2 regions of the Paenibacillus sp. Leaf72 genome follow, and region 2 is predicted to be linked to the other one. Evidence: riboswitches for the same ligand, from Rfam matches in the RefSeq annotation. Region 2 holds a riboswitch; the other holds the start of a gene.

Region 1 (7,384 bases), on a different contig from region 2:
CCTTCGCTGGTCCCTGCTCAATGATTTGACCGGCATACATGACGCCCACTTCATCGCAAAGCACCCGCGCTGCATCCAGATCATGCGTAATGAGCAGCAGCGCCGCACCTGTGCGCCTCGCCATATTGGCCAGCATTTCCGTCACCTGAACGCGGATTAAAGCATCAAGCCCTTTCGTCGGCTCATCGGCAATAAGCAAAGACGGGCTTCCGGCAAGTCCCATTGCCGCCAGCACACGCTGCTTCATTCCACCGCTCAGCTGAAAGGGATAGCGCCGCAGCTGCTGCTCGGCATCCGGCATATTCATGGCATGCAGCAGACCAGCAGCCTGCGCGTTAAGCTGCTTGTTCCCCGCTCTACCTGCATAAGCGCGAATCGCCTCGCGCAGCTGACTGCCCAGCGTCATCACCGGATTGAGCGAGCTTGCCGGATTTTGCGGGATGAGGGCGATTTCCCTCCCCCGTATTTGCCTCATTTCTTTTGGGCTCAGCTTTAGCAAATCCATGCCTTTATACAGGATGCTCCCACTGATAGAAGCCTGTGCGGGAAGCAGCCTCACCAGCGAAAGGCCCAGCACCGATTTGCCGCTCCCGGTCTCGCCAATCAGTCCAAAAATGCGGCCACGCTTCAGCTCAAGCGAGGCCCCATCTACCGCCTGCACCAGTCCTTCCCTTGTCTGAAAGGATGCATTAAGCTGCTTGATTACGATAAGCGTTTCGCTCAACTTCATTCCTCCTACAGCAGTGAATGCTCTTTCTCCGTCCGTGTATCCAGCTTATCCCGAAGCCCGTCACCCAGCCAGTTGATACATAGCGATACAACTGCTATACAAAGACCGGGGGCGATCATCAGATGCGGATAGCTGCGAAAATACGGCCGGGCATCATTCACCATCACTCCCCAATCTGCCGCTGGCGGCTGCAAGCCTAGACCGAGAAAGCTAAGCGAGGCGATAGATAGAATAACTCGCCCAATCCGAATGGTGAACAGCACGATAAGCGGCCCTAACAAATTTGGCAGCATATGCCTGACGATGATATACGCATGGCCCGCTCCTAAAGCACGGATGCCTTCCACGTAGCTTTCTTCGCGAATTTTCATAACCTCGCCGCGCACAACCCGAGAGAAATCCGCCCATGAGGTGAAGAGCAGCGCGACAAACAGGCTTTTCACCCCAGGACCGAGCGTACCTGCAATGGCCAGCATAAGGGCAAGACCCGGCAGCCCTTGAAAAATGCTAACGACAATTTGAATGGCTTCATCGGTCCAACCGCCAGCATAACCGCTAATGGTGCCCAGCAGCAGGCCAACGAGCATTGTAGCGAGCGTAACAGCGACCGCGAGCAAGATCGACACCCTTCCGCCATACAAAATGCGGCTCAGCACATCCCTTCCCAGCGTGTCCGTTCCTAGCCAATGTGCGGAGGACAACGGCGCAAGCCTTTCCGCCATATTAATCTGATTCGGGTCATAAGGAGCAAGCAGCGGTGCCAGCAAGCTGGCAAGCAGTACGAAGGCAAGCACGCCCGCGGCCACCCCGTAGGACATCTTCATCGCAGCTTCCCTCCCAGCCTGATTTGCGGATGAGCGAGCCCGTAACATAAATCTGTCGCCAAATTAAACAGCACGTAGATGAGACCGGTAAATACGACATAGCCCTGAATGACCGGATAATCTCTGCGAAAAATACCGTCCATCGCAAAGCGCCCGATGCCCGGTACCGCAAATATAACTTCCACGATGACGGAGCCGCCAACAATCGCTCCAAAATAACTGCCGATAACCGTGAGCAACGGAATACAAGCATTGCGCAGCGCATGCCGAAGCACAATAAAGCTCTCACGCAGCCCCTTCGCTCGGGCTGTCAGCATATAATCTTTATTCAGCTCCTCCAGCAGCGCCGCACGCGTCAGCCGCATCAATATGGCGCCTGTACCGGAAGCAAGCACCGCCGCTGGCATAAGCAAATGCTTCCAGGTGCCGTAGCCGCTAGTCGGGAGCAGCTGCAGCTTCTCCGACCATAAGGCAATGAGCATGATCGCCAGCCAAAATCCAGGAATGGAAACCAAAATCAGCGCAAGCGCCCTGCCGATATGATCGAACAGCCGATTGCGCCGGATCGCCATGAGCATGCCGGATGGCACTCCAAGCAGGACGGCGAACAGGACAGCTAGCAAAGATAGGCTTAATGTTGCTGGCAGGCGGCGCAGCAGCTCGCCGCTAACCGATTCCTTCGTCATATAAGACGTGCCAAGATCACCTTGCAGCGCCTTTGATAACCAATGGCCATACTGAATGAGCAGCGGATCATTCAGCCCCATCTCTTCTCTTTTCAAAGCAATTTGCTCTTCGGTCGGCTGGCTGAAGCCGTTCATGCTCAGCAGTTCGACAGCCGGATCACCCGGAGAAGCGACGCTTAAGGCAAAGGCTATAAACGTAATGCCAATCAGAACGGGAACCGCCGCCGCCAACCTCCGAATGAAATAGGCCATCTTATTGCACCCGCTCCAGCTGCGGCAGCGTTGTACCATACACAAGTGCACCGTATCCGGTAATTTCTTTGCTGTACGCAATTAAGCTCGCATCATTAAACAGCGGAATCGTCGGCAATTCCTCGGCTGCAATATCCTGCAGCTCGTTATAAATCGCAGCGCGGTCATCCATATCCAGCGTCGTCTTCACCTGCTTCAACAGCTCATCCACATGGGCATTGCTGTAACCAAGCGTATAACTGATATTGCTTGAGCCTTCGCTCGCCATATAATTGTTCAAAATCGAATAAGGATCGCCATTCGGCAGCCCCTGAATGGCCAGTGCCAGATCGAAGTTTCCTTGTGCCTGTGCTTCCTTGTATGCCGCACCATCCAATATTTGAATCGTCACGTCCAGCTGCAGCTCTTGAAGCACAGCCTGAAGCAGCTCGGCTTGCGCTTTATACGGATAACGATCGAGTCCATAGGTAGGCACAATTAGCGTAACCGCCTGCCTGCTGTCCCCAAGCACCTCATGCGCCAGGGCGATTGCCTTTTCTGAATCATGGACGACAGGAATGTCCTTATAAAACGGCGATGTCGCATTCAAAATGTTCGCCGTAGCGGTCGGATAGCCCAAATACAGCTCCTTCACCAGCTGCTCGCGGTCAATCATCAGGCTCAGCGCCTGACGCATTTTCACATCATTGAATGGCGCTTTGGCACCGTTCGGATGCAGGTAATGGGAAATCGTCGATTTTGCCGTCGATACAGCAAAGCGTTCATCCTTCAGCAGCTCCTCGGCAAGGGCAGGAGGAATAGCGCCCAAATCCATGACGCCCAAAATCTCTCCAGATTTCAAGGCAGCAAGCCTTGTATCAGGGTCCGGTATGACGCGGACGCGGATTTTTTGGGCTTTTGCTTTTTCGCCATAATAACCGTCGTAAGCCTCTAGCAGTGAAAATTGATCCTTCTCATGCTGCACAAGCTTGAAAGGGCCTGTCCCTTGCGGCAGGCCGTTAAAGTCGCCATTTTCGTCAAAATTATTCGGGCTGTACATCGGGCTTGAAAAGTTGATCATCGAATACAGCAGCGTCGGCTGCGGATTGTCGAAAACAAGCTTAATCGTGCTATCATCAACCTTCACGACTTCCTGAAGGCTTGGGTATGAATTGTTGATGTCGAGCGTATAGAATGGCGAGCTTTTCGGGCTCACTTGCTTGTAACGGGCAAAATTTGCAAGTACCGCGTCCGCGTTGAATGGCGCGCCATCATGGAAGGTGACGCCTTTGCGCAGCATGAAGGTCCATTCCTTGGCATCAGCAGACATTTCCCACGCTTCCGCCAGCTTTGGAGCAGGCTTTCCATCCTCGGAAGCGGAAATCAACGGCTCCCATACATACAGAATGGTGCTCGTGTAATAAGCATCCTGCGGTCCCGGTGCTAAATCCCGCGGCGCAGCCAGCACGATTTCTTCAGAAGCAGCTGCTGTAGAGGCGGACGGAGCAGCAGACTGCTGCGACAGCTCATTATTGCTGCCTGATTCATTGGAACCGTTAACGCCACTGCACCCCATTAGCGCCAGCAGCAAGCATAGGCTAAATAAAACACCTATTGTTTTTTTGTTTTTTGCCATTTGTGTACGTTTCATCTTCTCTATTTCCTCTCCCTCTAGCAAAATCATCTTCCTGCAAAAATCCGCAAAAAAAGACAGCTCTACCTCCAGTCATAGGAAAGATAGAGCTGCCTGTTATTGTTATTTTCCATCATAGCAAATAAGCATGCGCGCTAACACTTCCCTATCCTCCGTAGGTTACAGCAGTGTTGTCAGAACAGGCAGGTCTCCTGGCTACCGGAAATTGTACTGGAAGCTGCCTTCCCAATCCCGCTAAGCGAGATCAGTGGCCTTGTAGCTTCAGCTAATCCGTAACAGTGGCGGGACCGCGTCGGTTTTGCACCGAACTTCCCTTTTAAGCTCCAGCCGCAGCTGTTGCACCTTATTCCCACAATTTTTCAGTTGTTTGCAAATCTGGTTGATTATATACCAGCCCTTTCATTTAAGCAACCTTTCCACTCCACTTTCCTTTCGTAATTATCTGATATAAAATAAAGCACATAGCATTTCGTAACTGGAGGGAACTACTGATGAAACCACAATTTCAGCCTTTATTTGAACCATTCACTTTCGCGAGCGGCATGTCTGTACATAATCGAATTGTCATGGCGCCCATGACAACCTGCTCGTCCAATCCGGACGGCACAGTGCCTGATGAAGAGCTTGCCTACTACAGCCGCCGCAGTGCTGGGCCCGGCATCGTCGTTACAGCGTGCGTCTACGTGAGCCGCAACGGCAAAGGCTTCCCCGGCGAATTTGGCGCGGATACGGACGCAATGATTCCAAGCCTCAAGCGTCTGGCCGATGCTATTAAAAGCCAAGGTGCGAAAGCGATTTTGCAAATTTTCCATGGCGGAAGATCATGCTTCCCTGGCCTAGTGCCAAATGATGATTTGGTGAGTGCCAGCAGCATTGCCCAGCAGGAGGGCGGAATTGTGCCACGCGAGCTGAACGAGGAGGAAATCAAGTCGATTATCGCCGACTTTGGCGAAGCGACACGCCGCGCGATTGAGGCTGGTTTTGACGGCGTTGAAATTCACGGTGCCAACGGCTACCTGCTGCAGCAATTTTACTCCCCGGCTTCCAATGTGCGTACCGACGACTGGGGCGGCTCTGTTCATAAACGTATGGCGTTCCCGCTCTACGTCGTTGAAGCTGTTAAGAAGGCAGCCGCTATGGCGCCGCAGCCGTTTCTTGTAGGCTATCGCTTCTCGCCGGAGGAGCCGGAAGAAGAAGGATTAACGATGGAGCATTCGTACCATCTGGTTAACGCTCTAATCGAGATGAAGCTGGATTATTTGCATGTGTCGCTTCAAGATTTCTGGTCGAAGCCGCGCAGAGGCGAGCAGGATTCGCAAAGCCGCATGGCATGGTTCGTCGAAAAATACAGCGAGCACATTCCGTTCATCGGTGTCGGCAGCATCACAACCGCAGAAGAAGCGCTTGAGGCGAAAAACTCCGGCGTGCCGTTTATCGCCCTTGGCCGCGAGCTCATTATGGACCCGGATTGGACGGAGAAAATCAAGCAAGGCAACGAGCAGGATATTGTGACTACGCTATCCAAGCAAGATCAGGAGCGCCTCGTCATCCCGAATGGCTTATGGGGAGCGATTACGCATGCGCCAGGCTGGTTCCCGATAACGGAATAAGCGCAAAATCCAACCATTCGCTCACAAATAGGCACAAGGTGAAACGGCTGTCGCCGTCCTTCGGCGGCGCGGCTTGTTTCAGTCCGAGAAATATAGAGAACGGATCGCGTTAGGACATCCTTTCCTATATTTCAAGGTGAAACGGCTGTCGCCGTCCTTCGGCGGCGCGGCGCGTTTCAGTCCGAGAAATATAGAGAACGGATCGCGTTACGATACCCGTTCCTATATTTTATAAAACAACAATTTGACATTTCTATAAAAATAGATATACTAAGCCTCATGGATACTTTGTCAATACTTAAAGCTGTGTCTAACGAGAAACGGTACCATATTTTAAAATGGCTGAAAACGCCTGAGGAGCATTTTGGGCCTCAATGCCATCTAACCGATGCGTGTCAGTTTGCTGGAGGCGTATGTGTCGGTTCTTTTGCAGAAAAAACAGGACTTGCGCAATCCGTTATATCCAGCTATTTAGTGAAAATGCATAAAGCAGGCTTACTGGAGTCGAAACGGATCGGGCAGCACACCTATTACAGGCGTAATGAAGCTAACATTCAGTTTTTCAAAGAAATGATTCAGGATGAGCTATAACCTTGCTTACTCCTGCTCATTTCATGCTTTTATATCTATTTTTATAGAATTATAGATTTTTTATTCAATTAGGAGGTATTTTATTCATGAGCTCAATTCAATCGTTGTTCAAGCCTTTCTCAGCAGGTCCACTTACACTGCCTAACCGTATTGTAATGGCACCAATGACCCGCGGTTTTTCTCCAAATGGCGTTCCGGGCGAAGATGTAGTTGCCTACTATAGACGCCGCGCCGAAAACGGTGTTGGCTTAATTGTGACAGAGGGTACGCTGATTAACCATCCGGCTGCCACTGATAATCCAAACATCCCTAACTTTCATGGCGAAGCTGCATTAAATGGCTGGGCAAAAGTCGTTGAAGCCGTTCACCAAGCTGGCGGCAAAATCGTTCCGCAAATTTGGCATGTTGGCACAACGCGCAAGGTCGGCTCCCATCCGAACCCGGAAGCACTGCCGATTGGTCCTTCAGGTGTTACCGCCGAGGGCGAGGTTGTTAATGAGCCTTTGACCGAAGCCGAAATTAAAGGCCTTGTTGCAGCTTACGCGCAAGCAGCTGCTGATGCAAAACGGATTGGCTTTGACGGCATTGAGCTGCATGGCGCACATGGCTATTTGATCGACCAATTTTTCTGGGAGAAAACGAATAAACGGACGGATCGTTATGGTGGCGATATGCTGTCCAGAACACGTTTTGCGGTTGAGATCATTGAAGCTTGCCGCCAAGCTGTAGGGCCTGATTTCCCGATTATTATCCGTCTGTCACAGTGGAAATCGTCCGAGTATACAGCGAAGCTTGCGAGCACTCCTGAGGAATTGGGACAATTTCTTGCTCCGCTTGTTGAAGCTGGCGTAGATATTTTCCACTGCTCAACCCGCCGCTTCTGGGAGCCGGAATTTGCAGGCTCGGACCTAAACTTTGCAGGCTGGACGAAAAAGCTTACCGGCAAACCAACGATTACTGTTGGCTCCGTAGGTTTGGACGGCGACTTCATGAGCCTCTTCACCGAAGGCAAAGGCGCAGAAAACGCCAATGTGGATGATTTGGCCTCACGCCTGGAT
Region 2 (7,384 bases):
CAGCCGCTTTAAATTGCGCGAGCGTACGCGGCGCCTGCTGTTCTCCTCGCAGCTCAGGCGGCAGTGCCTCCCAAGCTTCCAGCACCATTGGCAGCGTGAGTCCAAGGCTTCTGAGACGCTCGCCTTCGCGAAATACCGTCTCCGGCGTACCCTCCAATATACAGCGGCCCTCATTCATGATGAAAATCCAATCCGCCCAAGCATAGGCCATATTCATGTCATGCGTCGCCATAACCGGCGTTATGCCGCTGGCATGAATGCGGTCCAGCTCAGCCATCAGCCGCTGCTCCGATATCGGATCGAGATAAGCAGCCGGCTCATCAAGCAGCACTAACTCCGGCTCCAGGGCCAGTACGCCGGCAAGAGCGACTCGCTTCTTTTGCCCAAGGCTGAGATGATGCAGCGGCTTATGCGCCAGTTCCTGCAAGTTCAGCTGCTGAACGATGCGCGCCGTACGTCTGTCAATTTCCACTTCTTGAAGCCCCGCATTGCGCAGCCCATAGGAAATATCCTCATAAGCGGTATTCAAAATGAGCTGATGCTCCGGGTCCTGAAAAACAAGGCCGACGCGCCGTCTCAAGCTGGCAAGCTCTCTGGGCTTGTAAGAAAGCGGCTCGCCGCGCCAGCTGACAAAACCGGATTCCGGACGATTAATGCCAATAAGCTGCAAGAAGAGCGTCGACTTGCCCGAGCCATTATGCCCGCACAGCGCTATCTTCTTGTTCGCCGGAATACGCAGCTCTAGCCCGTTTAAAGCGGTCTTGTCCGTTCCGGGATAAGCATAGCTCACTTGGTTCATTTCCATAATGGTTGATGCCCGATCGTTATCCGCCAGCTTATTCACCTCCATACCGAAGCCATAGCTCTGCTGCCAGCAAAATCGTTAAGCCGAGCCCCGCTTCCGCCCAATATCGGAGGCGAACCGTCCGCTTTACACTAGGCGCAAGACGGATTTCATTCGTAAATCCTCTTGCCATAAGCCCATTCGAGAGCCCCTTGTATCGATGCATCGTTTTGACGAAGAGCCGCACAGCAATCGCCGCCGTACCCTGCAATTTGCCTTTAAAACCGTGTTGACCGCCGCGTGCACGCTGCGCGACCAGCATAGCCCCCGCCGTATCCAGCAGCAGAAAGATGAAGCGATACATAATAATCATGAGCTCCAGTACAATTTGCGGCATTTTCAACCGCTTCAGCACTTGCAGCAGATCCGGGAAGGGGGTCGTCAAGGTGATAAAAAACATACATGCCAGGCAAGCAAGAATACGCGTAAAAATATGTCCGGCCAGCCCTAACGATGCCTCTGGCACATACAGGCTAAGCGGCTTCCATGAAACGAGCATCCAGCCTGCTTTCGCTGCCGCCAAGCTTCCCGCTTCGCTGCTGCTATTGCTGAATTCAATGAGCAGCGCGGGCAAGCTGAGAATGAACAGCAGGCAAGAGGAGAAAAGCAGCGCCGCATAAAGCTTAGCGGGCACTTTCGCATAGCCGACCGTCCACAGTGCAAGCCATCCGAAAATGACAAGCTGTACGAGCGGATGAGCGATATAGGCAAGCAGCAGCAGAAGGGCTGCAAGCCCGCATTTCCAAATGGCGGGTAAATCCCGCAGCTTATTGGAATAAGAAATCGTATCAATCCATTTCATCATTGCTGCTTTGATTTCCCCGACTTCCCTTTAAAAAGGCCAATCACATAGCCGATTACGCCAGCGCCAATCGCAGCTTGCAGCGCGAACAGCATGCTTTCCGTTTCTCCCGGCACCTCAGTGAGCGGAGACGCCCAAGGCTCATAATGGGGCGCAATCGTCTGGATCATTTCCTCCGCCGCGCCATCCGCGCCGCCAAACTCGGCGTTAATGAATATTAAAGGCGCAACGGCAAGCAAAACAACAATGGCTAAAATCCAAATATTTTTGGCACTGCGGCTCATTACACGCGATCCCCTTTCATTCTCCGCTTCAAAATAGACAGCTCGTCCGTATTAAAAGATTGCAGCCAGTTCCAGATCAATACCGTCAGCAAGCCTTCGCTAATAGCAAGCGGAACCTGGGTAATCGCAAAAATACCGCCAAATTTCATAAAGGATGCGAGAATGCCTCCCTCAACAGCCGGAAAAGCAACAGCCAGTTGAATCGAAGTAACGATATAAGTGGCCAGATCGGCAACAGCGGCAGCAGAAAAAATCGCCACGCCTTGCTTGCTGCCTGAACGCATCAGCAGCCGATAGACGGCATAGCCAGCAGCGGGACCTGCAACCGCCATTGAAAAAGCATTCGCCCCAAGCGTCGTCAGCCCGCCATGTGCAAGCAGCACCGCTTGAAACAGCAATACCATAGAACCTAATACGCTCATGGGCAGCGGCCCGAACATAACCGTTCCAAGCCCCGTTCCCGTCGGGTGCGAGCTGCTGCCTGTAACGGAAGGAATCTTAAGCGCGGACAGCACGAAGGTGAAAGCTGCCGCCAAGCCCAGCATCAGCTTAAGCTCTGGTGCTTCCTTTGTAATTTTCCGAATGGCGCGTACACCCAGGATGAAAAAAGGAATAAAGGCCACCCACCAAAAAATCGCCCACCCCACAGGCAAAAACCCTTCCATAATGTGCATCGCATAAGCGGATTGCGGCTCATTCACCAGTAAAAAAAGCGTGAAGCCAATAACCAGCAAAGCGGTGCTAACTGCTGTCTTGCTTTTTAACTTGACCATTCGTTTCAATACCCTCCCCAATGTGTTCATGCCTAAAGACAACAAAAAATGACCGCTTTCCCTTCGCTGGGAAAACGGCCATGTGTACGCAGAAATAGACGGTTGCGCCAGCAAACAGACTGGTAGCAATCGCTTTCATTCGTACACCTATCCTTTCCGCGAAGGCACTGTGGTGCTGGAACGAGGTAGGTCTCCTGGCTAGCGGATCATTATTTTCCTTCGTCTTCCCTGGCTGCCCTAAAGCTTAGGCCAAGTGACTCCTGCTGGTGAAGGAAAACTCCCCGATTACAGTGGCGGGACCGCTCGGGATTTGCACCCGATTCCCTGTTACCCTTTGACGTGCGCAAAGGCACCTCGTTCCATGTCAATCATTTTTCAAAATCCTTGTATTCATTGGTCATTTTGTAGTTTGATCTTATCACAAAAAATTCAGGCTGTCCCCTATAAATGTAAATGGCTACCTTCCTGTTAGAAGAAGGACAAAATAACGCCTACGACAAAACCGCATAATGCGCCGTTGACACGAATCCACTGCAAATCGTTGCCGACCTTTTCCTCCAGCATGGAGACGAGCGCCTTGTCATCCATCCGGTCGAGATTATCCCGAACGAGCGCACCGATGCGATAGTGATTATTTTCAATAAGTCGAACGAGATAGCCGCGAATGCCATCTTCCCAATTGGCGAGCATTTCCTGCTTGCCATTCAAATAATCCGTTGCAAAACGGTATCCCTGCACAATGGCGCGCCCTCCGCTGCGATGCTGCTCCTCCAGCTTGTCCAGCACGAGCTGTCTCAGCTCCTCCAGACGCAAATGGATGAAGCGCTCCGTTTCAACGCTGTCCACCCCCTGTTCAATGAGCTGCTTCAGCTTGAGCATCAGCTCTTCGTTATCGGCAAGCTTCTCCGCCTGGGCTCTCACCTCAAGCAGCAGCTTCTGCCGATGCGGGCTTCCAGGATGGGAAAGCTCCTGCATCGTAGAGAGCAGCATGTTCTGGATCAAACCGCCGAGCTTCTCCTCGTTCATAAAGCCGACGAAAGCTTGCAGTGCAAACCCCATGAAGCCGCCTACCTTAAGCTCCTCCAGCTTTTTGAAGGCGAGCTTGCCGAGCATTTCCTCGGTTTCACGCTTGCGAATCCAATGGCCTACATGCTCCAGGCCGTAATCCAGCGCCCGTTCATCCCAACGCTCATGGACGAAACGATCCGCCAGCTTGCGCACGATTGGCGTAAAATCCTGCTTTTTCACATAATCAGCCAAAAATCCATGCAGCACACCGCTAACCCGCTCCAAAGGCAAGCGCTCCACTGCCGACTGGGCAAAATCAACCGCTGCCAGCCTGAACTTGCGCTTGCCAATCAGCCGAGTCGCCGCCGATGCTGCCCCTGCGAACAGTTGAAAGCCAGACAGCTTGCGGGTAATGCTTTCTTTATTCAGCAGTTCATTTTCCATAGCGCTGATGAGCGAGTTCACGATTTTCGCCCGGTTTTTGAGCAGCAAGGACGTATGCGGAATGGGAATGCCCATCGGATGGCGGAACAGCGCCGTCACCGCAAACCAGTCGGCAATTCCGCCGACCAGCCCCGCTTCAAAGCCGCTTTCCAGTAGATGTGTCCACGTGTTGTCTGGCAGCCACCATCTCGTAGTAATAAAGCCTGCCCCCATAACGGCAAGCGAAATACCTGCTATATATCTTGATTTCATCGTTGTCCTCCTAATCGCGGGCCCCAGCGCCCTCCTGTTGCATATTGCCCTATTATACCAGATAATGAGGTGGCAAGCGTAAACGGCTGTGCCTGCCTTCGGCAGCACAAGCTCGTTTCGCGTAGAAATATAAGCGTTATAATAATAACAATATTTATGCATCCTTATATTTCAAGCGTAAACGGCTGTGCCAGCTTCGGCAGCATCAGCTCAAATTTTCAACTACACCATTGTTTCGTTACATATAAAGGAGATTACCTGCGTGCTCAAACTACGAACCATTTTTCTAAAAATGACTCCACCGCAAATTCTTACGCTTGGCTTTCTCGCGATTATTGCGGCGGGTACCCTATTGCTTTCTCTACCTCTGGCTTCGTCAGCCCATCAGGCAACGCCGCTCATTGACGCATTATTCACTGCAACATCCGCTGTTTGCGTAACGGGGCTTGTCGTCGTCGATACCGGCATCCACTATTCAACCTTTGGCGAGCTCGTCATTCTCGTGCTTATGCAGGTTGGCGGACTCGGCTTTATGACGATGTCTACGCTGTTCGCCCTTGCCCTGCGCAAACGGATATCGCTGCGCGAGCGGCTGCTGCTGCAGGAATCCATGAATCAATCTTCGCTGGAAGGGATCGTCCGCTTCATACGGCGCGTGCTCATTTATGCTTTTGCCATCGAAGGAATAGGCGCCCTGGTTCTGGCACTGCGCTGGTCAACGGAAATGCCTTTCGGCAAGGCGCTGTATTTCGGCATGTTCCATAGCGTGTCGATGTTCACCAACGCCGGATTTGATGTTATGGGACCGATGAACGGTCCGTTCAGCAGCTTTGTCAATCACGTCAACGATCCCATTATTAATGTGATCGTTATTGCTCTCATTTTTCTCGGCGGGATCGGCTTTATCGTACTGGCGGAAATGTGGGATTACCCAAAAACTCGCAAGCTGTCTTTTCACTCCAAGGTTGTGCTGTATGCGACAGGCATTTTGTTTGTCGCAGGTGCTGCCGTTATTTTTATTTTCGAGTTTACAAATACCAAAACACTAGAGCCGCTTAGCATAAGCGGCAAGCTGTACAGCTCGTTGTTCCAAAGCATATCGCCGCGCTCGGGCGGCGCAAATACGCTGGATATTGCTTCTCTGCGCCATGCGACGCAGTTTCTCATTATTTTGCTCATGTTCATCGGCGCATCTCCGGGCTCTGCGGGCGGCGGCATTAAGGTGACGACGTTTGCGATTCTCATCGGTGCGGTGTTTGCAATGATTCGCGGCCGCGAGGATGTCGTCTTTTTCCGCAGAAGGCTCGCAAAGGACCGGGTGTACAAAGCGCTGACGATTACGATTGCCTCGCTGGCGGCGATTATTTTATTTACGATGATTTTATCTACTACTGAGGATGTCGATTTCCTCGTTCTGCTATTTGAAGTAACGTCCGCTTTCGGTACAACCGGATTGTCGCTTGGCTTAACGCCGCATTTGACGGTGATCGGCAAGGTGCTGATTATTATTATGATGTTCGCTGGACGGCTCGGCCCGCTGACGCTGGCGTTCACACTCGTTCCTGCTCAGGAGAAGAAGGAGCTGTATCGCTATCCGGAAGGGAAAATTATGATCGGATAACATGCGGCGAGGAAAAATCATTTTATAAGGAAAGGGCAGTTCATGAAAAAGAGGCTTGTTTCGAAAAAAATCAAAACGCTGTTGCTTTGCGTCTTAGCATTTGCCGCAGCGGTACTGTGCTGGTTTTCCTATGAAATTTGGTCATTTAGTATGAAGGATGAAGCGAAGCCTGCTGATGCGATCCTTGTGCTGGGCACGGCGGTCTGGGGCGATCAGCCATCCCCTGTGCTGCGGGAACGCCTGAATCATGCTATAAAGCTGTACGAGCAAGGCTTTGCCGAGTATATTATTTTTACCGGAGGACGCGAGTCTGCGAATGAGCTTGCAGAGTCAGAAGTATCACGGAGCTATGCGATTGAAAAAGGCGTGAAGCCTGAGCATATTTTGATCGAAGTCCAATCTCTTATTACAGAGGAAAATTTCGAATATTCGCTAGTCGTTGCGAAGCCATATGAGCTAGGAACCTTCATCATTGTCAGCGATCCGCTTCATATGAAGCGCGCACTCATGATGGCCAGCGAGCTGGGAATGACGGCATACTCTTCGCCAACTACGACCTCCGCATATAGCAGCATGCGCACGAAACTGCCCTTTTTCTTCCGCGAGCTGTTTTATTATACAGGCTATCGAATTATATATGCTCTGAGCTAGCTGAATGCCTTCAGCCCTCAGAGTATTTTTTTGCGCTGAAAAACTAGTATTATACATTTTTGGCATGCGAATTCCGATAAAAAAGGATAGGATTATTTTACTAAGATGCTGTAAGGGAGATTGCTGAAATGCCTGATAAGTTGAAGAACATGTTAAAGCTGCTGCAGGAGCTATGGTTTGTGCCTTTCGTCGTCTATACCGCCGGACTTGTGTATGTACAAGGCTCTTTTCAACCTTATTTCGGTGATATGTTCATTTTCAAAGATATTTTAACATTTTATCCTGTTTCTCAAAGCCTGTATTGGATAAACGGCATTTATATTTCCTTCTTTTTAGCAATTCCTGTTGTAACAATAGCTGTACTTGCATCCCGCAAGGATCGGAGAAAGCCTCGTAGGGCACCTAATCGGTCAAATGTGAGGATTAGACGTTTTCGGTATTTCGTTTTACGAAATCGTATGCATCCCTTATTATTATTAATTCATGGCCTTTTATTTCTTAGTTTTATTATTACTATGATAGTTTTTCAAATTTTAACCTTGGATAAAGATTCAAATCTACCGCTGGCCGTGCAGAATATATTCTTCTATGGCGCTTTTTTTCTTATTTTTTATTTTTCGTATCAAACCGCTTCCTATTTCAAAATGAATGCACCGGCAACAAAGATAAGCATCATTTTCGTTACAGCTATCATATTGATTTTCT

What was found. Region 2 has a riboswitch for cobalamin ahead of ASF12_RS32090 (energy-coupling factor ABC transporter permease). Riboswitches for the same ligand answer to the same signal wherever they lie in the genome.
Region 1: linked by a shared signal. The riboswitch ahead of ASF12_RS27980 (ABC transporter substrate-binding protein) and the one ahead of ASF12_RS32090 (energy-coupling factor ABC transporter permease) in region 2 are both predicted to bind cobalamin.

Annotation. Positions count from the first base shown of each region.
Region 1 covers NZ_LMLV01000033.1:143,926-151,309, forward strand. Annotated here, with positions in the region: gene ASF12_RS27965 (ABC transporter ATP-binding protein) at 1-730, opposite strand, end outside; gene ASF12_RS27970 (ABC transporter permease) at 736-1,554, opposite strand; gene nikB (nickel ABC transporter permease) at 1,551-2,492, opposite strand; gene ASF12_RS27980 (ABC transporter substrate-binding protein) at 2,494-4,122, opposite strand; cobalamin riboswitch at 4,290-4,487, opposite strand; gene ASF12_RS27985 (NADH-dependent flavin oxidoreductase) at 4,617-5,735, shown strand; gene ASF12_RS27990 (ArsR/SmtB family transcription factor) at 6,015-6,326, shown strand; gene ASF12_RS27995 (NADH:flavin oxidoreductase) at 6,413-7,384, shown strand, end outside.
Region 2 covers NZ_LMLV01000035.1:179,329-186,712, reverse strand. Annotated here, with positions in the region: gene ASF12_RS32105 (energy-coupling factor ABC transporter ATP-binding protein) at 1-850, opposite strand, end outside; gene cbiQ (cobalt ECF transporter T component CbiQ) at 837-1,649, opposite strand; gene ASF12_RS32095 (energy-coupling factor ABC transporter substrate-binding protein) at 1,646-1,930, opposite strand; gene ASF12_RS32090 (energy-coupling factor ABC transporter permease) at 1,930-2,703, opposite strand; cobalamin riboswitch at 2,871-3,075, opposite strand; gene ASF12_RS32085 (DUF445 domain-containing protein) at 3,172-4,407, opposite strand; gene ASF12_RS32080 (TrkH family potassium uptake protein) at 4,700-6,028, shown strand; gene ASF12_RS32075 (YdcF family protein) at 6,071-6,679, shown strand; gene ASF12_RS32070 (hypothetical protein) at 6,808-7,384, shown strand, end outside.